2 linked regions of the Rhodopseudomonas boonkerdii genome follow. The protein of the gene in region 1 interacts with the protein of each later gene in a pairwise test. Links are inferred from orthologs where the notes say so. Each region holds a gene or a part of one and is shown in the gene's direction. Other genes may lie near its edges. The genes, in order: E0H22_RS21325 and E0H22_RS01025.

Region 1 (15,550 bases):
TCCACTTTCATCTTCCCGGCCATCGTCGATCGCGGCGATGTCGTCGTTGCTGTCGGCACCGGCGGCACGTCGCCGGTGGTGGCGCGGCGCGTGCGCGAAATGATCGAGAGCGTGCTGCCGGCGCGGATCGGCGATCTCGCAACATTCATCGGGCGCTGGCGCAAGACGATCAATGAGCGGATCACGGAGGCGCCGCTGCGCCGCCGGTTCTGGGAGCGCATCGTCGACGGCGAGATCGGCGCGAAAGTACTTGCCGGCCGCCGCCCCGATGCCGACCGGGCGCTGGGCGCGATCGATGATCTCCCGGCTTTTGCCGGTGCGTTGCATGAAGGGCGCGCAGAAGGTCATGTCACGCTGGTCGGTGCAGGCCCCGGCGATCCCGATCTGCTCACCGTCAAGGCGCTGCGCGCGCTGCAGGATGCCGATATCGTATTCTACGACGAGCTGGTGTCGCCGGAAATTCTTGACCGTATCCGCCGCGATGCCTCGCGCGTGCCGGTCGGTCGCCGCATCGGCAAGCCTGGCATCGGGCAGGATGCTACGAACCAGTTGCTCGTCGAGGCCGCGCGCGCCGGCCAGCGCGCCGTACGCCTCAAGGGCGGCGATCCCTTCATCTTCGGTCGCGGCGGCGAGGAGATCGAACATTTGCGCGAGGCCGGTGTGGCCTATTCCGTCATCCCCGGCATCACGGCGGGTCTTGGCGCCGCTGCGATGTTCGAAGCTCCGTTGACCTATCGAGGTGAGGCGTTGCGCATCACCTTCCTCACGGCGCATAAGGAACGAGATGCCGGTGCAGTCGATTGGTCCGTCCTTACGGACGCGAAAATGACCATCGTCGTCTATATGGGCATGACCGCCGCGCCTGCGATCCGTGAAGGTCTCATGGCGGCAGGCCGCTCGCCGCAAACGCCGGTCGGCGTGTTCGCGCGGGTGACCCGGCCCGACGCCCAGGCGGCGGTCGGTACGCTCGACGATCTTCCGGCACTGGTCGGGCAGATCGATAGCGGCCCGGCGATCCTCATCATCGGCGATGTCGTGGCGCATTCCGCGCCCTGGCGTGCCGCTCACGTCAAAAAGTTTGTCTCCAGCATTTTGGTAGCTGCCGAATGACCTCTCCACTGCAACAGAAAATCAAGATCACCGGCCCATCGGTGGTGACTGCCAATCGAACCTGGGATGGCGTTGTGATCTATCGCGACACCAGCAAAGGCTGGACGCCTGATCTTGCTCTGGCGGCCATCGTGCGCACCGCCGATGATGCACGTGCGTTGCTCGCCGAGTCCGCGGCCGATGATCTCGGTGCCATCGGCGCCTATATCGCCCCGGTGATCGTCAAGGCAGACGGCGCCGTCGAGCCCGGCAATCTGCGCGAGCGCATTCGCCGCAAGGGCGTCACCATCGATCTGCCGGTTCCGGCCTGAAGGTTTTCGACATGTATGCTTATGATGAAATCGATCGTACGCTCGTCAACGAGCGGGTCGCCGAATTCCGCGATCAGGTGAAGCGCCGTCTGTCCGGTGAACTGACCGAAGACGAATTCAAGATGCTGCGGTTGATGAACGGCGTGTATCTTCAGCTGCACGCCTATATGCTCCGCGTCGCCATTCCCTATGGCACGCTGTCGTCGCCGCAGATGCGCAAGCTTGCGCATGTGGCGCGGCGCTATGACCGCGGCTATGGTCACTTCACTACGCGGCAGAACATCCAGTTCAACTGGATCAAGCTCGCCGATCTGCCCGATGCGCTGGAAGAACTCGCGTCGGTCGGCATCCATGCGATGCAGACGTCGGGCAATTGTGTGCGCAACGTCACCACCGATCAATGGGCGGGTGTGGCGCCGGGCGAGGTCGAGGATCCCCGCATCTGGGCCGAGACGCTGCGGCAATACTCGACCATGCATCCGGAATTCACCTATCTTCCGCGCAAGTTCAAAATCGCCATCACAGCGGCGGATCATGATCGCGCAGCGATCAGGGTGCATGACATCGGCTTGCGTATCCATCGCAATGAGGCCGGCGAGACCGGGTTCGAAGTGCTGGTCGGTGGCGGACTCGGCCGTACGCCGTTCATCGGCAAGGTGATCAAGCCGTTCGTGGCAGGCCGCGACATCCTCAGCTATGTCGAGGCGATCCTGCGCGTCTACAATCAGTATGGCCGCCGCGACAATATCTACAAGGCGCGCATCAAGATCCTCGTGCATGAACTCGGCATCGAGAAGTTTTCTGCGGAGGTCGAAGAGGAATGGCAGGCGATGCGCCATAGCGCGCTGGAGCTCGACGACGAAGTGGTTGCCGATATCCGCTCGCGCTTCAGCTATCCGGATTACGAGAAACTCCCGGATGCGCCTGACGAATTGCTGGCGGCTTCAGCCGATCCGCATTTCGAGCGCTGGCTGAAGAACTCCGTCGCGCCGCACCAGCGGCCCGGCTATGCCATCGTCACGCTTTCCCTGAAGCCCGTGGGCGCCCCCCCTGGCGACGCCACCGCGGATCAGCTCGACGCCGTCGCCGATCTTGCGGAAAAATATTCCTTCGGCGAAATCCGCGTCGGCCATGAGCAGAACCTTGCGCTGCCGAATGTCGCCAAGCGCGATTTGCCGGCATTGTGGCGACAGCTCGACAAGCTCGGCCTGGCGACTCCGAATGTGAACCTGATCACCGATATCATCGCGTGTCCCGGCCTCGACTATTGCTCGCTTGCCAATGCGCGCGCGATCCCGATCGCGCAGGAACTCACGCGCCGTTTCGCCAATCACGACATTGCGGAAATGATCGGCCGGCTGCACATCAATATCTCCGGCTGCATCAATGCGTGCGGCCATCACCATGTCGGCCACATCGGCATTCTCGGCGTGGAGAAAAACAACGAGGAATTCTACCAGATCACCATCGGCGGCCGCGCGGATGAGGGGGCGGTGGTCGGCACGTTGATCGGACCGGCGGTGCCCTACGATGATGTGGCGAACGTCATCGAGGACATCGTCGAAGCCTATCTGGCGCTGCGAGCCCGGCCGGATGAATTGTTCTATCAGACCGTCGAACGTCTCGGCGTCGAGCCGTTCAAGGAGCGTGTTTATGCCACTCGTTAAGAAAGGCGCCATCGTTGCCGACAGCTTCGTCCACGTGGCCGATGACAGCGCGCTTCCGGTGGAGGGTGCAGCGCTGATTCCGGCGACGCGGTTTCTCGAAGATCCGGGCGGGCTGGCCGCGCGCAACGCGCCGACCGGCGTCATCTGGCCGAACAATCGCGATCTCGACGAACTCGTGCCTTACCTTGAGAAGCTTGCTGTCGTCGCGCTGGTGTTTCCAACCTTTCGCGATGGGCGTGCCTATAGCCAGGCACGGCTCCTGCGCGAGCGTTACGGCTACAAGGGCGAGTTGCGGGCCATCGGCCAGGTATTGCGCGACCAGTTCGTGCTGATGCTGCGTGCCGGCTTCGATGCGTTCGAAGTGAAGAAGGAGGCCGATGCTGAAGCCTTTGCAGCGACAGTGAAGCGTTACACGGTGTTCTATCAACCGACCGGCGATGGCCGCGTCACGGCGCTGCACCGGCGCATGCAGGCGCGTCACGCGGCGAATGTTCAGTAATCGTCATTGCAGGGAGACCTTGCGACGAAGCGATCCGGGTCTTCCGTCGAGCGACGTCCGGATTGCTTCGCCGCTCCGCTACTTGCAGTGACGGATCGGCAGATTGCCGCATTCTCGTGAGTGGCGGTTTTGTGGCAGATTGCCGTCGTCATCGGCGGATCATTGAAATCTGCTTTCGTTGACTTCGCGCTCCAACTTTTCGAACCTTGCTGCGTTGCCGGGGTGGTGCTGTTGCCATCCGGTCCATGGAGGTCTCGCATGATCCGTCGCTTCGCCATCGCCGCTGCATCGCTGCTATGGGCCAGCTCAGCTTTTGCCGCCGATGTCACGCTGCTGAACGTGTCCTACGATCCGACGCGCGAACTCTATGTCGATTTCAACAAGGCTTTTGCTGCGGTGTATCAGAAGGAAACCGGCAAGAGCATCGAGATCAAGCAATCGCATGGCGGCTCGGGCGCACAGGCCCGCTCGGTCATCGATGGCCTTCAGGCCGATGTCGTGACGCTGGCGCTTGCCTATGATATCGATGCGGTAGCCAACAAGGGGTTGACGGCGAAGGACTGGCAGAAGCGATTGCCGCAGAATGCCTCGCCCTATACCTCGACCATCGTGTTCCTGGTGCGCAAGGGCAACCCGAAGGCAATCAAGGACTGGGACGACCTGATCAAGAGCGGCGTCAGCGTCATCACGCCGAATCCCAAGACCTCGGGCGGTGCCCGCTGGAATTATCTCGGCGCTTGGGGGTATGCGCTGAAGAAATACGGTTCGCAGGACAAGGCGAGGGAATTCGTCGGCAATATCTTCAAGAATGTGCCCGTGCTCGACACTGGCGCGCGCGGCTCGACCATTACGTTCGTTCAGCGCGGCGTCGGTGACGTGCTGCTGGCCTGGGAGAACGAGGCCTATCTGGCGCTGGCCGAATTCGGCAAGGACAAGTTCGAAATCGTTACGCCGTCGATCTCGATTCTCGCCGAGCCGCCGGTCGCGGTGGTCGATACGGTGGTCGACAAGAAGGGAACCAAAGCGGCCGCCGAGGCCTATCTGAAATACTGGTACACGAAGGAAGGCCAGGAAATCGCCGGCCGCAATTTCTATCGCCCGCGCGACGCGGAAATTGCGAAGAAGTTCGAAGCAAATTTTGCTAAGGTAGATCTGTTCACCATCGATGATGTGTTCGGCGGCTGGACCAAGGCGCAAAGCGAGCACTTCGCCGAAGGCGGCGTGTTCGACAAGATCTACAAGAACTGATTGGCCGCGACGGGCACCCAGGCCGTCGACCGGCCTGGGTGCTTCGCATTTTCCAGAGGGCTTGCTGTGAGTGCGGTATCGAAACGAAGTGCCTTGCCGGGGTTTGGCCTGAGCATGGGGTTGACCCTGACGTGGCTTTCGCTGCTGATCCTGATTCCGCTGGCCGGTCTGTTCGTGAAGACGAGCGAGCTCGGCTTCTCGCAGTTCATTGACACCGTCACCAGTCGCCGCACCTTGCATGCGCTGCAGATTTCGTTCGGCCTCGCGTTCGCCGCTGCGTTGGTTAATCTTGTCGCCGGCCTCGTCGTCGTCTGGGCGCTGGTACGCTACCGTTTTCCGGGCCGCCGGATCTTCGATGCTATCGTCGATATCCCCTTTGCATTGCCAACGGCGGTGGCGGGCATCGCACTGACCACGCTGTTTGCACAGAATGGATGGCTCGGCGCGCCGTTGGCCTCGCTCGGCATCAAGGTGGCCTTTACGCCGATCGGCATCTTTCTCGCCATGGTGTTCATCGGCATTCCGTTCGTCGTGCGCACGGTGCAACCGGTGCTGATCGATCTCGATACAGAGATCGAGGAGGCGGCCGCCTGCCTGGGGGCAACGCGCTGGCAGACCGTGACGCGTGTCATCATCCCGAGTCTGACGCCGGCGATCTTGACCGGCTTTGCCCTCGCCTTCGCCCGTGCGGTCGGAGAATATGGCTCCGTCATCTTCATCGCAGGCAATCTGCCGAATGTCTCGGAAATCGCGCCGCTGCTGATCGTGATCCGGTTATCCGAATTCCGCTATGCCGACGCCACCGCGATCGCGGTCGTGATGCTGGTGGCGTCGTTTATCATCATTTTCCTGCTCAACCGGCTGCAGCGTTGGGCACAAACACGCGCGCTCGCAGCGAGTTGATCTGATATGACCGTAGCAACGATAGACACAGCCGAGATCGGAGAACGGCGCGTGAGCGCGGTTAAGAAAGATTTCCGAACCGAACCCTTGTGGGTTCGCAGCGTCGTCATCGGTTTTGCCGTGACGTTTCTCTCCGTCTTTGTCGTGCTGCCGCTGATACTGGTATTCTCGGAAGCGTTTTCGCGCGGCGCCAGCTTCTATTTCAGTGCGCTCGGTGAGGCCGAGGCGTGGTCGGCGATCAAGCTGACGCTATTCACTGCGCTGATTTCGGTCAGCCTAAATGTGGTCTTCGGGGTTACAGCAGCCTGGGCAGTTGCGAAATTCGAGTTCCGCGGCAAGACGCTGTTGGTCACCCTGATCGATCTACCGTTCTCGGTCAGTCCGGTTATTTCCGGCCTCGTCTTTGTGCTGCTGTTCGGTGCCCAGGGTTATTTCGGTCCGTGGTTGATCGCCCACGGCATCACGATCCTGTTTGCGCCGCCGGCCATTGTGCTGGCAACCACCTTCGTTACCTTCCCCTTCGTCGCCCGCGAACTCATCCCGTTGATGCAAGAGCAGGGCTCGCAGGAGGAGGAAGCCGCGATCTCGCTCGGCGCCAGCGGCTGGCGAACCTTCCTCATCGTGACGCTGCCCAACATCAAATGGGGATTGCTCTACGGCGTCCTGCTCTGCAATGCGCGGGCGATGGGCGAGTTCGGCGCGGTTTCTGTGGTTTCGGGCCATATCCGCGGCGAAACCAACACCATGCCGCTGCTGGTGGAAATCCTCTATAACGAGTATCAACTGGTGGCGTCATTCGCGATCGCGTCGCTGCTTGCCATGCTGGCGCTGGTGACGCTGGTCGCGAAGATCATTCTCGAAGGCCGGATCGAACAAGGACATTCGCACCGTGACGATTGAAGTACGGAATATCGTGAAGCAGTACGGTGCCTTCAAGGCGCTCGATAATGTCGATCTCAAGGTCGCGAAGGGTGAGCTGCTGGCTCTGCTCGGCCCGTCGGGTTCGGGCAAGACGACACTGCTGCGGATCATCGCAGGGCTCGATTGGCCTGATTCCGGCGAAGTGAAATTCGATGGCGAGAACGCTTTGGAGCGTGGCGCCGGCGAACGTCACGTGGGCTTCGTCTTCCAGCATTACGCGCTGTTCCGCCATATGAGCGTATTCGAGAATGTCGCCTTCGGCCTGCGCGTGCAGCCGCGCTCCATCCGCAAGACCGAGGCGCAGATCCGCGCGCGGGTGAAGGAACTGCTCGATCTCGTGCAACTCGACTGGCTCGCCGATCGCTATCCGAGCCAGCTCTCCGGCGGCCAGCGGCAGCGTATCGCGCTCGCCCGCGCGCTTGCCATCGAACCGCGTATCCTGCTGCTCGACGAGCCCTTCGGCGCGCTCGATGCGAAAGTGCGCAAGGAATTGCGGCAATGGCTGCGCACGCTGCACGAGGAGATTCACGTCACCTCGATCTTTGTCACGCATGACCAGGAAGAAGCGCTCGAGGTCGCCAACCGCATCGTCGTGATGGACAAAGGCAAGATCGAACAGATCGGCACGCCCGGCGATGTCTATGACAATCCGGCCTCGGCTTTCGTGCATAGCTTCATCGGCGAATCCATCGTGCTGCCGGTGGATGTGCAGGGCGGACAAGTAAAGCTTGGGGCGCGTGCGCTCAATATCGAAGCGGGCGGCGCTGCGGGGCCCTCACAGCTGTTCGTGCGCCGGCATGATATGGCCATTGGAGCTGTGGGGGAGGGCGCTCTCGAGGGCACGGTGCGCCGGGTCCGAACCTTCGGCCCGATCCAGCGCGCCGATATCGCGCTGGACGGCGGCGACACGCTGGTCGAAATCGATGCACCGCGCGATCGACCGCTCGCCACCGGCGATTCCGTCAGCCTGCAGCCTCGGCGCTACCGGATTTTCGCGGGGCAGTGAGAGAGCGGGGTCCGCTATGCACTCGGCCTGTCATCCTCCGCGAAAGCGAAGGATCCTGTAGACACCGGCCTTCGAGAAGCACACTGGCGCTGCCGTATACTGGGGCACCCGATCAAGTCGGGTGACGACATCAGGAGGATTAGCGCTCCGCAATTTCCTTTCCGTTCACCATTCGGCCACGGTTGGTGTGCAACAACGGCTCCTCGATTTTGGGGGATTGTCGATGAAGCGGGTGGCTCTGGCCAGTCTAGGAATGGCGTTGCTGGCGGGGTGCGGAACCGCAGTGGATCAGGTCCCTGATCAACCGACCATGTATCTCAGCATGGCGAATGGCGGCGCCAAGCTAGATCCGCAGGCGGCAGCACAGATGATCTCGCTCTACCGACAGAACAACGGCCTCGGGCCGGTGACGGTCGATCCAGGCCTGATGGCGCTGGCGGAGGATCAGTCCACCGCCATGGCCAAGAAGAACAAGCTCGATCATGATGTGAAGGCGCCGCTTGCGAAGCGCCTGAATTCCGGCGGCTATCCGGCCACGGTCGCGGTAGAGAACGTCTCCGCCGGTTATCACACCCTTGCGGAAGCCTTTTCGGGTTGGCGCGATTCGCCGCCGCACCGGGCCAATATGCTGAAATCCGGCGTCTCCAAGCTGGGAATCGCTGCGATTTATGCGCCGAACACCAAATACAAGGTGTTCTGGACCATGATCCTGGCCGAAACCGAAAAGCCGCGCTGAGCTGAAGGCTTTGTGATGCTGCCACCGCGGCCTCGGCAATTGACGCCGCGGGATCGCGGGGCCACGGTGCGGTTCCTCGAAGCGACCGTCGGTTCCCACCATGGACATGTCCGCTCCCATCCCAGATGCAGCCACTTCCAAACCGTCACAAGCCAAGCGTGTGCTGGTCCTGCAGGGTGGCGGCGCGCTCGGCTCCTATCAGGCTGGTGCCTACGAGACGCTCTGCCACCACGATTTCGAGCCGGCCTGGATTGCCGGCATTTCCATCGGGGCTATCAACGCCGCGATCATCGCCGGCAATGAGCGCGACAAGCGGATCGGCAAACTGCGCGAATTCTGGGAGATGGCGTCGTCGCCGGTGCCCTGGAGCCCGGTGATCCCGGACGAGCATACACGCTCGGCCTTTAACGAAGGCAGCGCCGCGATGATCGCGGCTTTCGGCGTGCCGGGCTTTTTTATGCCGCGGATTCCACCGGCTCCGTTCTGGCCGCCGGGCAGCCCGCAATCGCAAAGCTTTTACGACACCGCGCCGCTCAAGGCGACGCTGGAACGGCTGGTCGATTTTGATCGCATCAATGACTGCAAGACGCGTCTCAGCGTCGGTGCGGTCAGCGTCACCACCGGCAACTTCACCTATTTCGACAACGAGATCTTTCGCACGCTCGGCAAAAAGATCGGCCCCGAGCACATCATGGCCTCCGGCGCGCTTCCGCCGGGCTTCCCCTCCATCGAAATCGAGGGAGAGCATTTCTGGGACGGCGGCATCGCGTCCAACACCCCCCTCGACTTCGTGCTCGACGACGTCGCCAGCGACCTTCTGATCTTCCAGGTCGATCTGTTCAGCGCGCGGGGGCCGCTGCCGCAATCCATGTTCGAGGCGCAGGAGCGGGAGAAGGATATCCGCTATTCCAGCCGCACGCGCATGACCACCGACAAGAACAAGCGCATTCACAATATTCGGAAGGCGTTGCGCGATCTCATCGGCAAGCTGCCCGAGGACTTGAAGCAGGACCCCAATGTCGCGCTGTTGTCGGAAGCGGCGAAGGAAAACACCGTCACGGTGGTGCATCTGATCTATCGTAGCAAGACGCACGAGTCGTCGTCCAAGGACTACAATTTCTCGCGCCTCGGCATGACGGAACACTGGAAGGCCGGCAGCCGCGATGTGGAGCGCTCGATGCGCCACAAGGAATGGTTCGAGCGCCCACAGGCGGATCAGTCGATGGTCACCTACGATCTCTGCGCCGACGACAAACCATAATCGACCTCACCCAGCAGGAGACTTTGCATGACCAATCTCACGGGCAAGACCGCCGTTGTCACCGGCTCGACCAGCGGCATCGGCCTCGCTTATGCGCGCGCTTTCGCCAGCGCCGGTGCCAATATCGTCCTGAACGGCATGGGCGCCCCGGCCGATATCGAGAAGGAACGCGCGGCGATCGAGAGCGACTACAAGGTCAAGGCGATCCATTCGCCGGCCGATATGACCAAGCCGGTGGAGATCGCTGGGATGATCGAGCTCGGCGAGAAGACTTTTGGCGCGGTGGACATCCTCGTCAACAATGCCGGCATCCAGTTTGTTTCGCCGATCGAGGAATTCCCGATCGAGAAATGGGACGCCATCATTGCGATCAATCTGTCTTCCGCCTTCCATGGCATCCGCGCCGTGGTGCCGGGTATGAAGAAGCGCGGCTGGGGCCGCATCATCAATACGGCCTCGGCCCATTCGCTGGTCGCATCGCCCTTCAAGTCGGCCTATGTCTCGGCCAAGCACGGTATCGCCGGTCTCACCAAGACCGTGGCGCTGGAAGTCGCGACCCACAAGATCACCTGCAATTGCATCTCGCCCGGTTACGTCTGGACACCGCTGGTGGAAAAGCAGATCCCGGACACGATGAAGGCGCGTGGCTTGACCAAGGAACAGGTCATCAACGACGTGCTGTTGGAAGCGCAGCCGACGAAGGAATTCGTGACGTCGGAGCAGGTGGCGGCGCTGGCGCTGTTCCTATGCGGGGATGAAGCGGCGCAGATCACAGGTACGAACCTGTCCATCGACGGCGGCTGGACGGCGGCGTAAGCAGTGACGTGCAGGCCTTAACCTCTCCCCGTAGAGAACGGGGAGAGGTTAAGAAGAGCGCTTCCCGAATGCCAGCACATGCAGCCCCAGCCGCTGGCGCACGATCCAGAACAGCAGCACCGTCTCGAACGTCAGCGCGATCGATGTCGCCGCCGCTGCGCCATGGCCACCGAAATACGGGATCAGCAGCAGGCACAGTACCAAATTCATCACGAAGGCCGAGGCGTAAGCCATTGCGCAGGCATTCTGATGACCGAGCATGTTGAGCAATCGTTCCATCGGCCCGATGGCTGCGCGGACCACAAGTCCGATGGCGGCGATGAACATGATGTCATAACCGCCGGTGAATTGCGGGCCGAACAGCCACAGCAACGGCTTGCCGAATGCGAGCAAAACCAGCGTCGCGGCGAGCGACGGCCAGAATGTCCATTTGATGGAATGCATCACATAGGCGGCAAGCCGTTCCTTGTCCCCCGACGTGTGATACTCGGTGAAGCGATGCGCCGTGGTCGCCGACATCGCGTAATGAATGAACGACACCAGCGCGAGCGTTTTCACGACTGCGAAATAGACGCCGACTTCCTCGGAGGATACGAAGCGTTCGAGCACAAGCACGTCGGTGTAGGACAGCAGCAGATAGAAGCTCTCCACCAGCAGGATCGGCAGCGAAACCTTCAGCCAGCCGCGATAGTCGTGCGCCTTCGGTCCGGTCTCGACATGCGCACCAAGCCGGCGATTCAGCACGATCATCTGTCCGATCATCGCGAGCCACACGGCGGCGGCGCTCGCGCCCATCGCGACGACGGCGCCAAGCTGCAGGCCGAGCGCGAAGGCGCCGGCAGTGAAGCCGATGATGAGGCCCTGCCGCACGATGAATTGCGGCATCAGGCCGAGCCGCATCCAGTCATGCGAGCGGGCGATGCCGTCCTGGGTGTTGGCGACGACGAAAGCTGGCAGCGTCAGGCAGCCGAGATAGAGCGGCACGATGGTGTTGGCGTCGATCCAGGGCGACAGCAGTTTGACCAGACCGGCGAGCAGAAGTGCAATGACGCCGGACACGACGCCGGTCATCCAGCGGCTGCCGGACAAGAAGCCGCGCAGCAGCGCGTAATCACCGTTCAGGCGATATTCCGGAATGATCTTTTGCGCTGACGCCGCGATGCCGAAGTCGAGCATCGAGCCGAGCAGCAGAACCCAGGTCCAGACATAGACGTAGATGCCGTAGTCGCCCGAGCCCATCCAGCGCGCCAGCAATATCTGCGAGAAGTAAGCGAGGCCGGCGGAGATAACGCGAATCAGGAAGATCGTGCCGGCCAGCCGGCGCGTCAGCGAGGCTTCGCCGGAGCCCGAGAACAGGCCGCGGAGGCGGGCCTTGAGCCCGGCAGGCGGCGTCGGTTGGGCGGGATCGGTCTCCATCACGGCCACGACGGGCTCCTCGGCCGCAGAACAGCAAATGCGCGGCAGGAGCCCCGCATAACAAGGAGACGTTAATTTCGGGTGGCAGCCCGGCCCGCAGCTTGCTCGTCGGCCGTTCCGGCTGAGGCGATGCCGGCCATCAGGGAGCCGGTGGCACTGTCACATTGTACTCGTAGGATCGGTCGGTGCCGACCAGTGTCAGCTTCAGCGCTGCTCCGTCTGCCGTAGCTCCCGAAGGCAGGCCGTCGAGCTCGAAACTGAAGCGCTTCATGCCCGGTGCGCTGTGTTTGTCGAGCTTCGGGATCGGGAGCGCCCAATCAGGTGTCGGCCCTTCGACATAGAGCTGGACTGCCTTGCTGTCAGGGGCGGTCACATCGACCAATACATTTTTACCGTCACGTTTTACATCCCGCACGGTGAACGGATTATTGTCGCCGATATTCGCCGGTTTCGGGACGGTATCGAGAGCTGCCATCAATGCGCCGTCCTCGGTCGAAGCAACGCTGGTGAAGGCCAATTCGGCGTTCGCCTCCACCGGAATGCAGATCTTCTCGCATACCGCATAGGATATGGCCGCGCGCACGACCACCGGCTTGCCGGGATCCTTGGCCACTACGCGCATGGGCAGCAACACGTGTTTTTCGTAACCGAGCGATTCGCCGCCGGCGCCGTCGTCGAATTTCACCGGCGCGGGCCAGAGGATCGTGACGCTGTCGAGATTGTCGGATTTCGAGAAGTCGAAGCGCGGCGGCACGCCGGAATCGCCGGGGTTGCGCCAATAGGTGTGCCAGCCCGGCTGCAGCTGGATTGCGATTCCGCCAAGCATGACAGGGCCGGTCCGCGAGCCTGCCACAAGCCTGATTTGCGAATGACTGTCCGTCTGCCACGGCGACGCGTCTTCCGCATGTGCCGCAGAGGCCAGCAAGAGCCCGGCGGCGCAGGCAGCGACAATGTGATGCGGAACCGAAACGATCATCGAACGTCCTTACAGGGGTAGCCTGTCATAACTTCAAACCTAACTTAAGCTATTGAACTGCTTGTGATGCCGTTCTGTTGCGCGTTTCCCAAAGTGATTGATCCAAAGCGATTGACCCGAGGCCGATTGACACCGAATGGCCTCAAGATCAGGATAAACCGATAACATGAGAGCGCCTTGCTGATGGAACCCACTCGCAAGCGAAGCCGCAAGAGCCCCGCCAAGCCGCGTGCAGCCGGGTTCGGCGCTTCGGATGACGCCGGCAGATATCTCGATGGCCAGCTCCTGATCGCGATGCCGGTGATGGATGACGAGCGTTTCGCGCGCTCGGTGATCTATGTGTGTGCTCATTCTTCCGAAGGCGCCATGGGCATCATCGTCAATCGTCCGGCCGGAAGCATCGATTTTCCCGAACTGCTGGCGCAGCTCGACATCATCGACGATGCCGACAACATCAAACTTCCGGAAAGCGCCGAAAGCATGAAGGTGCTGAAGGGGGGGCCGGTGGAAACCGGCCGCGGCTTCGTCCTCCATTCCAGCGATTTCTTCATCCAGGATGCGACGCTCCCCATCGATGACGGCATCTGCCTGACGGCGACCGTGGACATCCTGCGGGCAATCGCCAATGGTGGCGGGCCCAAGCACGCCATTCTGGCGCTCGGCTATGCCGGCTGGGCGCCGGGCCAGCTTGAAAACGAGATCCAGTGCAACGGCTGGCTGCATTGCGCGGCCGACGACGATCTGATCTTCGGCGCCGATATCGACGAAAAATACATGCGCGCATTGCGGAAGATTGGCGTGGCGCCGGGAACATTGTCGGCCGAAGCCGGCCACGCCTGACGTCAGCGTGTGGCCGGGACCAACGGGCAGACGACAATCATCGTCATCAGTTGCGGGCCTTCGATCTCCACGCATGACCGCTTGTCATCGACCGTTAGCCCGTAGGTTGCGAGCGCCTCACTGCGTGGCGACCTCCCCTTGATATGCATCTGCCACACGCCGCCCGGCAGCGATTCCGTCATCGCGGCGCGCATGCGCCGGTCGAATTTGCCGCCGGGCAGGATTGGTAGTGCGATATCGGCCACCTGATAGAAGCGCGAGCCGGCGGGCAGGAACGGCGCCATGAAGGCGAGCGGTTTGTCGAGCAGCAGATAGGCCGCGGGCTGCGACAGCTCCGCCGGAATGGCCGGCCGATACGGCATCGACCAAGGACGTCGCCACCAGTCGGCGGGCTGCAGCCAGAGCGCTGCCGCCGCGGCGATGGCGACGCTCGCGAGCTGCGCGAATCGGCCGGCGGGTGACGTGCCCAGCGCATCCAGGCAGCGCAGCAATACGATCACGATGAGCGGCGCCGTGAGCAGTTCGAGCGCGACGATGTAGCGGTGGATCGCGAACAGGGCGAGCCACACCGCATAGGATACGATGAAGAAGATGGTCAGCTGCCACTCGCGCCGCGAGAACAATGGGCGCCTGGCCTTGATGCGCGCGGCGATCGCTATCGGGATCAGCAGTATCAGGATCGCGAAGCGCGCATCGCGGAAGGGAAATTCGGAGCTGCGATAGTCGCCCGCCAGCCAGTAGAACGGATAGGCCAGCGCATCGAGAATGCCGTGCGGGATGAACTGGCGATCGAGGATCGTCGTTGCCGGCATTTCCGGCGACGGGAACAGGCTATTGAGCAGCGGGAAGAACGGATTGCCGAATTCGCGCCACAGCATCAGCCCCCATGCACCGCCGCCAATCGTGCTGCCGATCGCCCCGCCGATGGCGAGATAGATCATCGCCAGGGTCGGACGCACCGTCGCCAGCGCCGCTGCGCCGAGGCCGAGCGCGAAGACGATATTGGTGAGCTTGAGGCCGAGTGCGAGGCCGACAAGAAGGCCGGCGCCGATATAGTGCCGTGGCTCGACATCGTCGCGCGCGAGCATCAGCAGCAGGCCTGCGATGATCGGAATTGAGGTGAGAATATCGGCGAAGCTGGTGCCGGTTTCCGAGAGCGTCATCGGGCCGCACGCCGCCAGTAGCAGGATCGCAGCGATCGCGAGCGTGCTCATGGCATTGCCGAGCAGGCGACGTGCCAGCCAGTAGATCAGTGCCAGATTGAGCCCGTGCACCGCGCCCATGATCATGCCGGCGGCGATCGGCGGCAATGTTTCGCGCAGATAGTACCAGGGAAAATAGATGTAGGAGTTGAAGTAGGTCTGGAAACCCGGGGGCACTACATCGTAGTCGTAGCGGCCGTTCAGCAGCGCCCAGACATTGTAGTGGTGATAGTTCTGCCAATCCCAGTTGACGTCCTCGCCGGCATAACCGGCATAGGCCGCGCCGAGCGCCATGCTGCCGGCGATGACGAGCGCCGGATGCAGCCGGGTCGTCTGCGACGACAGAGCGATGGGGCGTTGTTCATCGACGGCGATGGTTGTCACCAAATCCCCCCGCAGCCATGGGATGCGACGACAGGCTAACTACGCGCGGGTCATTAAGGATCTGCTAAGGGGGGACGGAGACCGCGATGGTGCGTTGACGTATGCCGGCGATTCTCAGCTCGCCGCTTCCAGCCGTTCTTCCGTCAGCAGGCGCATCGCGGCATCGGCATCCATCGGCTCGCCGAAGGCGAAGCCCTGGGCGTATTCGCAACCGAGCTGATACAGCTCCACGGCGTCCGAGTCTGTCTCGACCC
Region 2 (12,658 bases), 4.4 Mb from region 1 along the record:
GCACCAATAAAGATCGTTTCCATGGCCATTCTCGTCACCCGCCCGCAGCCGGACAATGCCCGCACCGTCGCAGCCTTGCGCGCGCAGGGCTATGTCGGCCTCCCGGCGCCGATGCTCCGCTTCGAAAAAGTCTTGGTTTCGCTCGATGCGGACGCCGGTTTCGGCGCCGTGATCGTGACCTCGGCCAATGCCCTGCGCGGCCTTGCCGACCAGCCCGGCGCCCAAAGCCTGTTCCGCCTGCCCGTCTTTGCCGTCGGCGACCGCACCGCGCAGGCCGCGCTGGATGCCGGTTTCCGCGATGTCATCTCCGCCGGCGGCGACGCCCTTGACCTGTGCGCGCTGCTGACGGCGCGGGCGCAGGCGGTCAAACCGCTGCTCTATCTCGCCGGTGCCGATCTCTCCCGCGATCTCGCCGGCGAACTCGGCACACGCGGTTTCGAGGTCGTGACCCACACCACCTACCGCATGGCGCCGGTCACGGACCTGCCTGATGACGTGATCGCCGCCTTCGCCTCCGGCCGGATCGAGGCCGTCCTGCATTATTCCCGTCGCAGCGCCCGTGCTTTTTTCCAGGCCGTGGGCCTTGCCGGCGTCGAGATTTCCGCGCTGGCAATCCCGCATCTCTGCCTGTCCGACGCGGTGGCGAAAATCGCCCATGACACGGGTGCGACAAATGTCATGGCCGCCGCGGCGCCGAACGAAGATGCCCTATTCGCCACGCTCACGCGTGCCATCCCGCCAAATGCGCGCTAAAAACCGGTTCTTGGTCATTGTCCCGGGCGCGATGCAGCGCTCTTGCGCTGCTTCGCAGAACCGGGACCGTACCAGGCGCCGGAGTTTGTTGCGGTCCCGGCTCTGCGAAGCGGCACTTCGTGCCGCATCGCGTCCGGGACAGAAGGGGCGACAAACTTGCTCTAAAAACCGGCGTTAACAGAGAGGCCACCCAATCTCTGCTAAGGGGGCGGTGTGACTCACGAGGGACTGCATCATGGCCGATGACAATGAGACAGGATCGGTTCCAAATGCCGGCCGGCCCAGGCGCCAGCCGCCGACCCTCGAACTCGCCGCCACCAATGTGACGGAACGGCCCAAAGCGAGCGAAGAGCCCGCCGCGCCATCTTCGGACGCGCCGCGGCCGGACGCGTCCGATCACGATACGTCGCCTTCCGACATGCCGCCTTTCGCTGCCGAGCCCGCTGCAGATGAGGCTGTCTCGCCGCCGCGGAAAACATCGACTCTGGTGCTGCCCATTGCTGCAGGTGCCGTGGCCGGCGCGGTTGTCGCCGGTGCCGCATGGATTGCGCTCACCGGCATGACGCCGGCGGATCACTCCGCGCATGACGCACTGGCGGCGCGCGTCGCCGAGCTCGAAGCGCGCCCGCTGCCGAAGCCGGACACCAGCCTCGCCACCCGCATCGACGGGCTGGAAAAATCGATCGCCGCGTTGCGCAGCGATCTCGCTGCTGCCAGGACGCAAGCGGATCGTGCCAGTGCCGAGATCAACACGCTCAAATCCGCCCCGCGCCCCGCAGCCGCCGTTGTCGATCTCGCACCGATCACCGAGCGCCTGAACGCCATCGAGCGCACCGCCGGCGATCTGAAATCCTCTGCCGAACAGCAGAGTGCAAAGCCCGTCGATGACACCGCATTGCGCCGGACCGTCGCCGCGTCGTTGCTCGATGCGTCCGTGCGGCAGGGCGAGCCCTATGCCGCCGCCCTCGCCGCGGTGAAACCCCTCGCGGCCGATTCGGCTGTGCTCAAGCCGCTCGATGCCTTCGCCGCGTCCGGCGTGCCCGGAGACGCTGCGCTGAGCCGCGAATTGCTCGCGCTGCTGCCGAAACTCGCACCGGCGCAAAGCGAAACGGCGGCGTCGAACACCGGCCTCCTCGATCGCCTGCAGGCCGGCGCCGCAAAGCTCGTGCGCATCGAGCGCACCGATACGGTCGGCGGCGGCAATCACGGGGCCGTCGCGCGCGTCACTGCCGCGGCCCGCAGCAACGATGTCGCCGCCGCGAGGCGCGAACTGCTCACCCTCACGCCTTCGGATCGCACGGCTGTGCAGCCGTGGCTTGATAGGCTCGCCGCGCGCGATGCGGCGCTGGCAGCCTCCCGCCAATTCGCAGCCGACGCGATGGCGGCGCTCTCCAAACCGGCGCCGTGAGTCCCCGATGATCCGTATCGTTGCCTTCCTCATCCTGATCGCGCTGCTGGCTTTCGGCGCCGCATGGGTGGCCGACCAGACCGGCGATGTCGTGCTCTCCTGGGGCGGCTGGACGCTGTCGACGTCGCTGCCGGTCTTTGTGCTGGTGCTCGGCCTGGTGATCGTCGCCGGCATGCTGGTGGTGTGGCTGATCTTCAGCCTTTGGCGGGCGCCTGCGCGCTATCGCCGTCATCGCCGCAACAAGCGTCAGGCGCGCGGGCGTCATGCCGTGACGCAAGGCCTGCTCGCCATCGGTCAGGGCGATAGCGCCGTCGCCAGGCGCCATGCCGGCGTCGCCCGGCGTCTGTCCTCGGATGATCCCCTCGCGCTGCTGCTGCATGCGCAATCCGCCCAGCTCGACGGCGATCGCGCCGGTGCACATCGGGCGTTTCAGGCGATGGCGGAGCGGCAGGACACCCGCCTGCTCGGCCTGCGCGGTCTCTTTATCGAGGCCCAGCGCAGCGACGATCCGCACAGCGCCGTGGCTCTGGCGGAGGAAGCCCTGAAGCTCGCGCCGAATTCGACATGGGCCGCGCAGGCGGTGCTCGGCTTCCGCTGCGCCCAGTCCGACTGGACCGGGGCGTTGAGAATTCTCGATGACAATCTGTCCTCCGGCCTGATCGATCGCGCCGCCTATCGGCGCCAGCGTGGCGTACTGCTCACGGCCCGTGCGCTCGATGCCGAGACGAAAGACCGTGACCTCTCCCGTGACAGCGCCATGGAAGCCGTCCGCCTCGCGCCGACGCTGATTCCGGCCGCCGTGCTCGCCGCTCGGTTTCAGAGCGAGGCGCATCAGATCCGCCGCGCCATGAAAATCATCGAAACGGCATGGCTGGCGCAGCCGCACCCCGATCTCGCCGACGCCTATGCCCACGTGAAACTCGGCGATTCCGCGCGTCAGCGCCTCGTTCGCGTCGAGACGCTGGCGTCGAAGGTGCCCGGCCATGTGGAAGGCGCCCTCGCCATCGCCCGCGCGGCCATCGATGCCTCCGAATTCACTCGGGCCCGCGATGCGCTGGCGCCGTTCATCGCGGAGCCGACCCAGCGCGTCGCCATGCTGATGGCCGAGCTGGAGCGTACCGAACATGGCGACAGCGGCCGTGCCCGCGCCTGGACCCTGCGCGCCGTCCGCGCTCGTCACGATCCGGTCTGGACGGCGGACGGCTATGTCTCGGAGCGCTGGCGCCCGGTGTCTCCGGTCACCGGCCGCATCGATGCCTTCCAGTGGCAGGAACCGCTGGCCGCCTTGCCGTCCGGCGAGGCCGATCCGCTGGCCTCCCTGGAAGCCGAAATCCTGCGCGAAACCGTCCTGGCGCCGCCGATGCCGCGCCCGGCGGTTCAGCCATTGGCCGAGCCCGGCCTGGCCACGCCCATCGCCGAAAAGCCGCCCGAGCCCATCCTGACGCCCGCTACGCCGGCCGCGCCCGATCCGGAACCGATCGCGGAAACCCCGCCCGCCGATGTCCCGCCGTCGCCCAAGCCCGAACCTGCCCCGGTTCCGCTGTTTCGCGAGCGTGCCGACATCGCCAAGGGTGCCAAGCCGATAGTGCCGATTCCCGCCGTGATTCCCATCACGCGCGCGCCGGACGATCCCGGGGTCGACGAGGAAGACCCCTATCGTGACGAATTCGCGGAGTTGAACGGCGGCCAGCAGCAGGGCGGCTGGCGCGGCTTCATGCGCCGCTGGGGCGGCTGAGACCGAATGAGGCAGTGCTCGGCCTGCATGGTTCGAGACGCCCGCTGCGCGGGCCCCTCACCACGGGGGGTCTTCTACGGCGCCATACTCCTTCCCTCATCCTGAGGAGCCCGTGTAGCGGGCGTCTCGAAGGATGGCCGCAAGCGCCAGTCTCACCTTGCAAAACCGGGGTGCGGGCGATATCAGAGGCCCCAGCGCGACCGGCTTCCCAGCCGAATCGCGATCTTGGTCCGCCGCAATAGCTCAGTTGGTAGAGCACGTCATTCGTAATGACGGGGTCACAGGTTCGAGTCCTGTTTGCGGCACCAGTTTTCCGGCGCTTGCTGATGCTGCTTCTCGCACCCCAAGCTTTGACCTTCCGGACTCGACCTCCTATTTTGAGTCGATAGTTCCGTATCTTGACCCCCGAGCCTTCCATGACCGCCTCGCTGAAAGCCATCGACGGATCGGCCGATTTGCCGGTTCTGATGAACGACCTCGCTGCCCGCGCCCGCGCGGCGGCACGGGTGCTTGCGGTGGCGCCGACCGCGCAGAAGAACCGGGCGCTGGCGGCCATGGAAGCGGCGATCCGCGCGGGGTCGGCGGCGATTTTGGCGGCCAATGCCGAGGATGTGGCCGAAGTCCGCGCCAATGGCGCGACGTCGGCCTTCATCGACCGGCTGACCTTGACCGACGCGCGCGTGCAGGGGATGGCCGATGGCATCCGTGTCATCCACGACATCGCCGATCCCGTCGGGCGCGTGAGCGAGCGCTGGCAGCGGCCGAACGGCATGTTCATCGAGCGCGTGCGCGTGCCGCTGGGCGTCGTCGGCGTGATTTTCGAGAGCCGGCCGAATGTCGCGGCGGATGCCGGGGTGCTGTGTCTGAAGTCGGGCAATGCGGTGATTTTGCGCGGCGGCTCCGACAGTTTCCGCTCCTGCCGCGCCATCCATGAATGCCTCGTGCAGGGCCTGCGCGAAGCCGGATTGCCGGAGGCCGCAATCTCGCTGGTGCCGACGCGGGATCGCGCCGCGGTGGGGCTGATGCTCACCGGCCTGAACGGCGGCCTCGATGTGATCGTGCCGCGCGGCGGCAAGAGCCTGGTCGCCCGTGTCGAGGCGGAAGCGCGGGTGCCGGTGTTCGCGCATCTCGAAGGCGTCAATCACGTCTATGTGGATCGTGCCGCCAAGCTCGATATGGCGAAGTCGATCGTGCTGAACGCCAAGATGCGCCGGCCGGGCGTCTGCGGCGCCGCCGAGACGCTGCTGGTGGACAAGGCTGTGGCCGGTACGCATCTGAAGCCGCTGGTGGAGATGCTGCTGGCCGCCGGCTGCGAGGTGCGCGGCGATGATGCCGTACAGCAGGCGGATGCGCGCGTGAAACCTGCGACCGCCGAGGATTGGGATACCGAATACGAGGACGCGATCATTGCGGCGCGCGTGGTCGATGGTCTCGACGATGCGCTGGGGCACATCCACGCGCATTCCTCGCATCATACCGATGCCGTGGTGACCGAGGACGATGCGGTGGCGGCCCGCTTCCTCAATGAGGTCGATTCCGCCATCGTGCTGCACAATGCCTCGACCCAATTCGCCGATGGCGGCGAGTTCGGCTTCGGCGCCGAAATCGGCATCGCCACCGGCAAATTCCACGCCCGCGGCCCCGTCGGCGCCGAACAGCTGACCAGCTTCAAATATCGCGTCCACGGCACCGGGCAGACGCGGCCGTGATGGATTGCCTGCGGGCGCCACGATCACCGGTCTTCATGCACGGCCTGCCGCCGCTCAGCGAGGGTTTGCGAATCGGGTTGCTGGGGGGGTCGTTCAATCCGCCCCATGCGGCCCATCGCGCCGCGACGCTGTTCTCCATGAAGCGGCTGCAGCTGGATGTTGTCTGGTGGCTGGTGTCCCCAGGTAATCCATTGAAATATAACGGTAATCTTCATGCTCTCAGAGAGCGTGCCGAAGCGGCTGCCAGGGTTGCCGATCATCCGCGGATCATCGTCAGTTGTCTCGAAAGCGTCATTGGTACACGCTATACCGTCGATACCGTCACCTATCTGCGCCGGCGATGCTCGCAAGCTCGTTTCGTCTGGATCATGGGAGCCGACAATCTCGCCCAGTTTCACCGCTGGGGGCGATGGCAGCAGATTGCGGACAGCATTCCGATCGCCGTTATCGACCGCGCCTCGCCCAGTCCGGCGTCGCAAGGTTGCCGCGCTTTGGCCGCACAGGCGCCGCAAGCTCTGGCGCGCTTTCGGGTCAAAGAGGGCGATTCCGGCTCTCTGGCGGAGCGCAATCCGCCCGCCTGGACGTTCCTGTCCGGCCTGAAACTGACCATGTCCTCCACGCGCCTGCGGAACCCGGACGGCAGCTGGAAAAGCTGAGTCCCCCTGCAACCGCGAGGCGTGCTAGTATGTTTGCGTGCTGGACGTGTGAGTCCGGCGAACACATATGCGTATTGGATCAACCGGGCGCCGGATCTGGCGATCCCTCATAGTGAAAGGAACGGTCACCTGGCCACCTCATTGCCCAAGACGGGCGCTTCCAAAAAGACTCCGTCCAAGAATGTTCAGTCAGCGGCCGTCGCTTCGTCCGAAAAGAAGGTTTCGGTGAAGTCCGTTTCCGCCAAGAAGGCTCCGGTTGAAAAGACTGCGGCCGACAAGGTCGTGAAGAAGGCGCCAGCCAGGAAAGCTGCTGCGCCGAAAAAGGCCGCCGCTCCCAAAGCCGCCAAATCGACCGCGACCAAAGCCATGATCGCCAAGAAGGACGCGCCGAAGAAGGCTGCAGCCGCCGAGGTGGTGCGTGACAGCGCGACCGAAACGCTCAATCTGGTGATGGCGCGGCTCGAGGACATGAAAGCGGAAGAGACCGTCACCATCGACCTGCGCGGCAAGTCGGCATTTTCCGATTTCCTGGTCGTGACCACCGGCCGCTCGAACCGCCATGTCAGTTCGATCGCCGAGAACGTCGCCAAGGGCCTGAAGGAAGCCGGGCAGAAGAAACTGCACATCGAAGGCATGACCAATGCCGATTGGGTGCTGATCGATACCGGCGAAGTGATCCTGCATGTGTTCAGGCCGGAAGTCCGTGAGTTCTACAATATCGAACGGCTGTGGGCGCAGAACACGCAGGACGAACAGCGGGTGAGTTTGAAGGCCGTCTAACTCCGCCCTTATGGTGAGGAACGCGCTGCTGGCGCGCGTCTCGAACCATGAGGTCGCGTGGCTTTGAGCTGGCGGACATCCTTCGAGACGCGCGCAAAAGCGCGCTCCTCAGGATGAGGGCTGGCGTTAGGTCATACCCATGCATCTCCTCGTCATTGCCATCGGCAAACTCAAGCAAGGTCCTGAGCGCGAGCTTGCCGAGCGTTATCGCGAACGATTCGACGATATCGGCCGCAAGCTCGGCTTTCGCAGTCTCACGGTCCACGAAATTCCGGAAAGCCGGGCGCGCGATACGGCGACCCGGATGGCCGAGGAGGGTACAGCCATTGCGGCCCTGATTCCCGATAAATCCATCCTCGTTACCATGGACGAACGCGGTTCGAGCATTGATAGCGCCAGTTTCGCGCGCCATCTTGGCAAGGCACGGGACGAATCGGTGTCACATTATGTTTTTGTCATCGGCGGCGCGGACGGACTTTCGCCTGAATTGCGGCGCAAAGCCAAATTCACCATGGCCTTCGGCTCGGCGACATGGCCGCACCAGATGGTTCGCGTCATGCTCCTGGAACAGGTTTATCGGGCTGCCACGATTCTCGCTGGCCACCCTTATCATCGCGTGTAAAGGCGCTTTCGAAACTTTGATGCTGTCGCTGCGGCCTCCTCACCGTGATATCGGACGACGTGCTGCGTCGTTTCCGGTCATGTTGCTGTCGGCTGGACTAGCGGGCGGCGGTATCGAATCCGCCGGAGCGCAAACGACGCCAGCTCCGCAACAGCAGGAAGCCGCCGCACCGGCGACCGATCTGATCCGTCAGCGCGAGCAGGAACTCGAAGCGGCGCGAGAGCAGCAGAAGAAGGCCGCGGAGTTGCAGGCCAAGCTGAAGGCCGACATTGCCGCCATCGGTCAGGATCGCGGCAAGCTCAATCAGCAGCTGATTGATGTCGCCGCACGCGTGCGCGGCGTCGAAGCCAAGATCGACGATGCCGAAGCGAGGCTGCGTCCGCTGGATAGTCGTGAGCGCGAGATACGAGCCTCGCTGGATTCGCGGCGTGGCGAGATCGCGGAAGTTCTGGCGGCGCTCCAGCGCGCCGGTCGTCGCGCTCCGCCGGCGTTGCTCGTGCGGCCCGAAGACGCCCTGCAGTCGCTGCGGACGGCGATGCTGCTCGGCTCCGTGGTGCCGGATATGCGCGCACGTGCGGAGAAGCTCGTCGCCGACCTTGGCGAGCTGGTGAATCTGCGCAAGGCGATTTCGGCCGAGCGCGATCAGCTCGCCGCCGATCGCGACAAACTCAAGGAAGAACAAGCCCGTCTCGCCTCCTTCACCGGCGAACGCCAGCGCCAGCTCGCTGCGGTCGAGAAGGACATGGATGCGGAAAACGCCCGGGCGGTGACCTTGGCCCGCCAGGTCGACAGCCTGCAGGGGCTCGTCGCCAAGATGGAGCAGGAATCCAAGGCGGCGGCGAAGGCCGCGCAAGCAGCGAGCTTGCAGGGCGTGCCCGCCGATCTCGCCAACGGCAAGCCGAATGTCGATGCCCTGAAGAACTCCGGCCGTATGGCGCCGGCCATCGCCTTCGCTTCGGCCAAGGGTATGCTGGCAATGCCGGTGAACGGAATCCGCTTACGGAACTACGGCACCCAGGACGGTGTCGGTGGTGTCGAAAAGGGCATCTCGGTAGCGGCGCGGGCAGGCGCGCAGGTCACAACTCCGTGTGACGGTTGGGTCGTCTATTCAGGACCGTTCCGCAGCTATGGACAACTCTTGATCCTCAATGCCGGGGGCGGATATCATGTTCTGATCGCCGGGATGGAGCGAATTTCGGTGAACATTGGTCAGTTCGTGCTCGCCGGGGAGCCGATCGCCGTCATGGGGTCGACGTCTCGGGTAGCCTCCGTGCTCGCAGGCCCGGTACCGACAGCCAATGCCAGCCAGCCTGTTCTGTATATCGAGTTCCGTAAGGACGGCACTCCAATTGACCCCGGCCCCTGGTGGGCCGCTAACGAAGGCGAAAAGGTTCGCGGATGATGCGCAAGACTTCGATTATTCTGCTGAGTGCAGCCACGGGCGCCGCCTTGACGCTATTTGTGACTCAGCCACGCGCGGTATTCATGGGCACCAGTGCGCGCGCCGCTACCTCCGACACCTATCGCCAGCTCAATTTGTTCGGTGATGTGTTCGAGCGCGTCCGCAGCGACTATGTCGAGAAGCCGGACGACAGCAAGTTGGTCGAGTCCGCGATCTCCGGCATGCTCACCGGTCTCGATCCGCATTCCAGTTACATGGATGCGAAAAGCTTCCGCGACATGCAGGTGCAGACCCGTGGTGAGTTCGGCGGTCTCGGCATCGAAGTCACGATGGAGGACGGCCTGATCAAGGTGGTGTCGCCGATCGACGATACCCCTGCCTCGAAGGCCGGCATCATGGCCAACGACATCATCACCAATCTCGACGATGAAGCCGTGCAGGGTCTCACCCTGAACCAGGCGGTCGAGAAGATGCGCGGCCCGGTGAATACCAAGATCAAACTCAAGATTATCCGCAAGGGCCAGGACAATCCGATCGATGTCACGCTGGTGCGTGACAATATTCGGGTCCGTTCTGTGCGCGCTCGGGTCGAGAGCGACGACATCGCCTATATCCGCATCACCACCTTCAATGAGCAGACCACCGAAGGTCTGAAGCGCGAGATCGCGGCGCAGACCGCTGCAATCGGTGCCGACAAGGTGAAGGGCTACATCATCGATCTCCGCAACAATCCGGGCGGCCTGCTGGAAGAAGCGGTCACTGTCTCGGATGCGTTCCTCGATCGCGGTGAAATCGTCTCGACCCGTGGCCGCAATGCCGAGGAAACCCAGCGCCGCACCGCGCATAACGGTGACCTGACCAAGGGCAAGCCGGTGGTGGTGCTGATCAATGGCGGTTCGGCTTCTGCGTCGGAAATCGTCGCCGGCGCGCTGCAGGATCACAAGCGTGCGACCATTCTCGGCACGCGTTCGTTCGGCAAGGGCTCGGTGCAGACCATCATCCCGCTCGGTTCAGGCAATGGCGCGCTGCGCCTCACCACGGCGCGCTATTACACGCCGTCGGGCAAGTCGATCCAGGCGAAGGGTATCGTGCCGGATATCGAGATCGTGCAGGACGTGCCGGATGAGCTGAAGTCGCGCACCGATACTAAGGGTGAAGCCTCACTTCGCGGCCATCTGAAGAACGATGGCGACGAAAAGACCGGTTCGCAGTCCTACGTGCCGCCGGATGCTAAGAACGACAAGGCACTGAAGGCCGCGGCGGATCTGCTCCACGGGATCAAGGTGACGTCGAATGCCACCGTGACCCAGCCGGAGGTGAAGGCTGCGCAGGACACCAGCAAGCCGGCCGACAAGCCGTCGAACGACAACAAGCCCGCCGGCGACAAGCCGGCTGCGAAGCCGAACTGATCGGTTGAGTTTGAAGGAATGAGAAAAGGGCGGCCGTTCGGGCCGCCCTTTTTTATTGGTGCGCTTGGAAAACATAGCCTGACAACTCAGTTCCTCCCGCCTGAACGCAGTTGCGTTCAGGCTGAGGTGAGGAGGCCTGGCGGCGTAATTGCGCCGCTGATAGCGCCGTCTCGAACCATGAGCTGGCTGGGCTCCTCAGTCTGCGGCCATCCTTCGAGACGCCGCTGCGCGGCTCCTCTGAGGAGCAGAGTTTGTTTGCGCTATTTGAATGCAACGGATTTCCCGATTTGCTCGATGGCCGGGCGGAGCTCCGCGCTGCGATCGGCGGCGAAATATGAGATCATCCGTACAAAACGCCCGCTCGGTCCGGTCGCGAAATACTGCACGAAGCGCTTGTCGCCGTCGGTCGTGCCTTCCAGCAGCACGGCGTCGCTGACGCCGCCGAATGATACGCGCTTCTCGCTGTCGATGGTCGACTTGTCCAAATTCCTGGTTTGGCGCAGCAGGGTCCTGGCAATCACGGTGGGGTCTTCGCTGAGCACCGGTGAGTTGCCGATCTGTGCGGAAACGATCAGCAATGGCTGCTCACCTTTCGGATCGACGTCCTTGTCGCCGACGGTCATGGCCACGGTGCTGCCAGCCATCACATCGAGTACGCGGAACGGTGCCGACGGCGTCACCGTGAAAGGCAGGCTGGCCAGTTTGTCGGCAACCGAAGGCGCATCCCCGAGCGATACCGTCTTCAGCATCGCCTTGACCGTGGCATCGTCGAGCTTTGCAGCCGGCATGGCCTGGATCGTGATCATCACGGTGCGGCTGCCTCGTGCCAATGCCACCCATTTGGCGAGCTTGGTATCTGCGACCGTTTGCGTACCGCTGGCGAGGAAGGCTTCGCCCGACGCCGTCGGTACCTTGTCCAGTGTCGCAACGTCGATGCCCTTCTGTTTGAAGCCTGCTCGCACGGTGTGGAGGTTGCCGAACAGGTTGGAGAGTTGCGGCCAGGCCTCCGGCGGCAGTTCGGCGATCAGGATGCTGGATTTGGTCTTGCGATCGGCGAAGCCCGAAAAGTCCTTGGCAGGCTCGAAGCCTGTCGGCGGAGTCATGGTCACCGTGGTGCCATCCACGCGCTGCGGCGCCTGGGCTATGGCGCCGGTTGGCACCAGCCCGCAAGCGACGAGGCATGAAAAAATGACAAGGGTTCGGCGGATGGCATTCGCGCGCATCATCTGTCCTTCGTTTCAAACATCGATGCGCGGTTGTCGCATCGGCGCACGATGCGGTTCGACGTCTGGTGTTCAGCGCGAAGCTCGGCCCTCATGGTGAGGAGGCGCGCAGCGCCGTCTCGAACCATGAGCTCGCCCGGCTCAGAGTGTGCGGCCATCCTTCGAGACGCCGCTGCGCGGCTCCTCAGGATGAGGGAGAGGATACAAAAAAGCCTGCCGTCATTCGATGGCGGCAGGCTCTTTTACTCAACGCTACTCTACGCAATACATACGCAACGCTACTGAACCCGTAAGATCAGAACGCGATACGCTCGTTCTTCTTACATGACTTCGGCAACAACTCTGCCGACACCGCGGCCGGTCAGGCCGATGGCGCTCGCTGCACCCTTGGACAGGTCGAGCACACGGCCTTTGATGAACGGACCACGGTCATTGACGGTGACGACGACGCTGCGGCCGCCATGGGTCACGCGCAGCTTGGTGCCGAAAGGCAGCGAACGATGCGCGGCGGTCATGGCATTCTGATTGAAGCGCTGGCCCGACGCGGTGCGGCTGCCTGCTTCATTGCCGTAATAGGAGGCGACGCCCGAAAAGCTGCGGCCGCCGGTGCGGACAGGCGCTTCAGCCGCCGGCGCGAACGGGCCGAGCGAGGCATTGGCTTCGAAGGGCGAGGCGGGCGCCGCAGTCTTGGCGGCGTGATGATGGTGATACTTGTGATGATGGCGGTGTTTGGACTTGGCCGAAGCCTCCGTCACCGTTCCCCCAAGAGCGACAGTGGCGGCAATTAGCGCCACTGCCATGCGCGGCTGGGTCACAAAACCCAATGCCGACTTTCCGTAACGCAGCATATATCGTAATCCTCAGACAGTATTGCCACAACCGTGGCAAGTGGACCCCCGTCCCGATTTCACTGAGGCTGCATTTGACGACGTATTGAGGCGTAAAATGGGCGATGGAATTG

Evidence for each region.
Region 2: the proteins of E0H22_RS21325 (region 1) and E0H22_RS01025 interact in binary tests that used the Escherichia coli proteins (3 or more experiments, as listed by UniProt). The link is inferred for Rhodopseudomonas boonkerdii from one-to-one orthologs.

The regions. Positions count from the first base shown.
Region 1 is NZ_CP036537.1:4,638,598-4,654,147, reverse strand. The notes cover bases 5,667-8,646. They hold E0H22_RS21325 (sulfate/molybdate ABC transporter ATP-binding protein), read left to right. Parts: upstream 5,667-6,627; coding sequence 6,628-7,665; downstream 7,666-8,646. Other genes in these bases: E0H22_RS21315 (DUF3734 domain-containing protein), read left to right, coding at 8,508-8,646; E0H22_RS21320 (CAP domain-containing protein), read left to right, coding at 7,889-8,401; cysW (sulfate ABC transporter permease subunit CysW), read left to right, coding at 5,745-6,638; cysT (sulfate ABC transporter permease subunit CysT), read left to right, coding at 5,667-5,738. Also shown: siroheme synthase CysG, read left to right, coding at 1-1,110; E0H22_RS21355 (DUF2849 domain-containing protein), read left to right, coding at 1,107-1,421; E0H22_RS21350 (nitrite/sulfite reductase), read left to right, coding at 1,433-3,088; E0H22_RS21345 (DUF934 domain-containing protein), read left to right, coding at 3,075-3,587; E0H22_RS21340 (sulfate ABC transporter substrate-binding protein), read left to right, coding at 3,846-4,835; more of cysT, read left to right, coding at 4,950-5,666; more of E0H22_RS21315, read left to right, coding at 8,647-9,662; E0H22_RS21310 (3-hydroxybutyrate dehydrogenase), read left to right, coding at 9,690-10,478; E0H22_RS21305 (flippase), read right to left, coding at 10,527-11,903; E0H22_RS21300 (protein-disulfide reductase DsbD domain-containing protein), read right to left, coding at 12,034-12,870; E0H22_RS21295 (YqgE/AlgH family protein), read left to right, coding at 13,054-13,710; E0H22_RS21290 (glycosyltransferase 87 family protein), read right to left, coding at 13,713-15,296; E0H22_RS21285 (EAL domain-containing protein), read right to left, coding at 15,411-15,550. UniProt on the Escherichia coli protein: Part of the ABC transporter complex CysAWTP involved in sulfate/thiosulfate import. Responsible for energy coupling to the transport system.
Region 2 is NZ_CP036537.1:217,760-230,417, reverse strand. What follows is about bases 3,672-6,458. They hold E0H22_RS01025 (glutamate-5-semialdehyde dehydrogenase), read left to right. Parts: upstream 3,672-4,312; coding sequence 4,313-5,605; downstream 5,606-6,458. Other genes in these bases: E0H22_RS01020 (nicotinate-nucleotide adenylyltransferase), read left to right, coding at 5,671-6,261; E0H22_RS01035 (heme biosynthesis protein HemY), read left to right, coding at 3,672-3,896. In the rest of the region: E0H22_RS01045 (uroporphyrinogen-III synthase), read left to right, coding at 22-753; E0H22_RS01040 (COG4223 family protein), read left to right, coding at 989-2,161; more of E0H22_RS01035, read left to right, coding at 2,169-3,671; rsfS (ribosome silencing factor), read left to right, coding at 6,628-7,041; 23S rRNA (pseudouridine(1915)-N(3))-methyltransferase RlmH, read left to right, coding at 7,181-7,663; E0H22_RS01005 (murein hydrolase activator EnvC family protein), read left to right, coding at 7,683-9,065; E0H22_RS01000 (S41 family peptidase), read left to right, coding at 9,062-10,474; E0H22_RS00995 (hypothetical protein), read right to left, coding at 10,735-11,700; E0H22_RS00990 (septal ring lytic transglycosylase RlpA family protein), read right to left, coding at 12,018-12,545. UniProt on the Escherichia coli protein: Catalyzes the NADPH-dependent reduction of L-glutamate 5-phosphate into L-glutamate 5-semialdehyde and phosphate. The product spontaneously undergoes cyclization to form 1-pyrroline-5-carboxylate.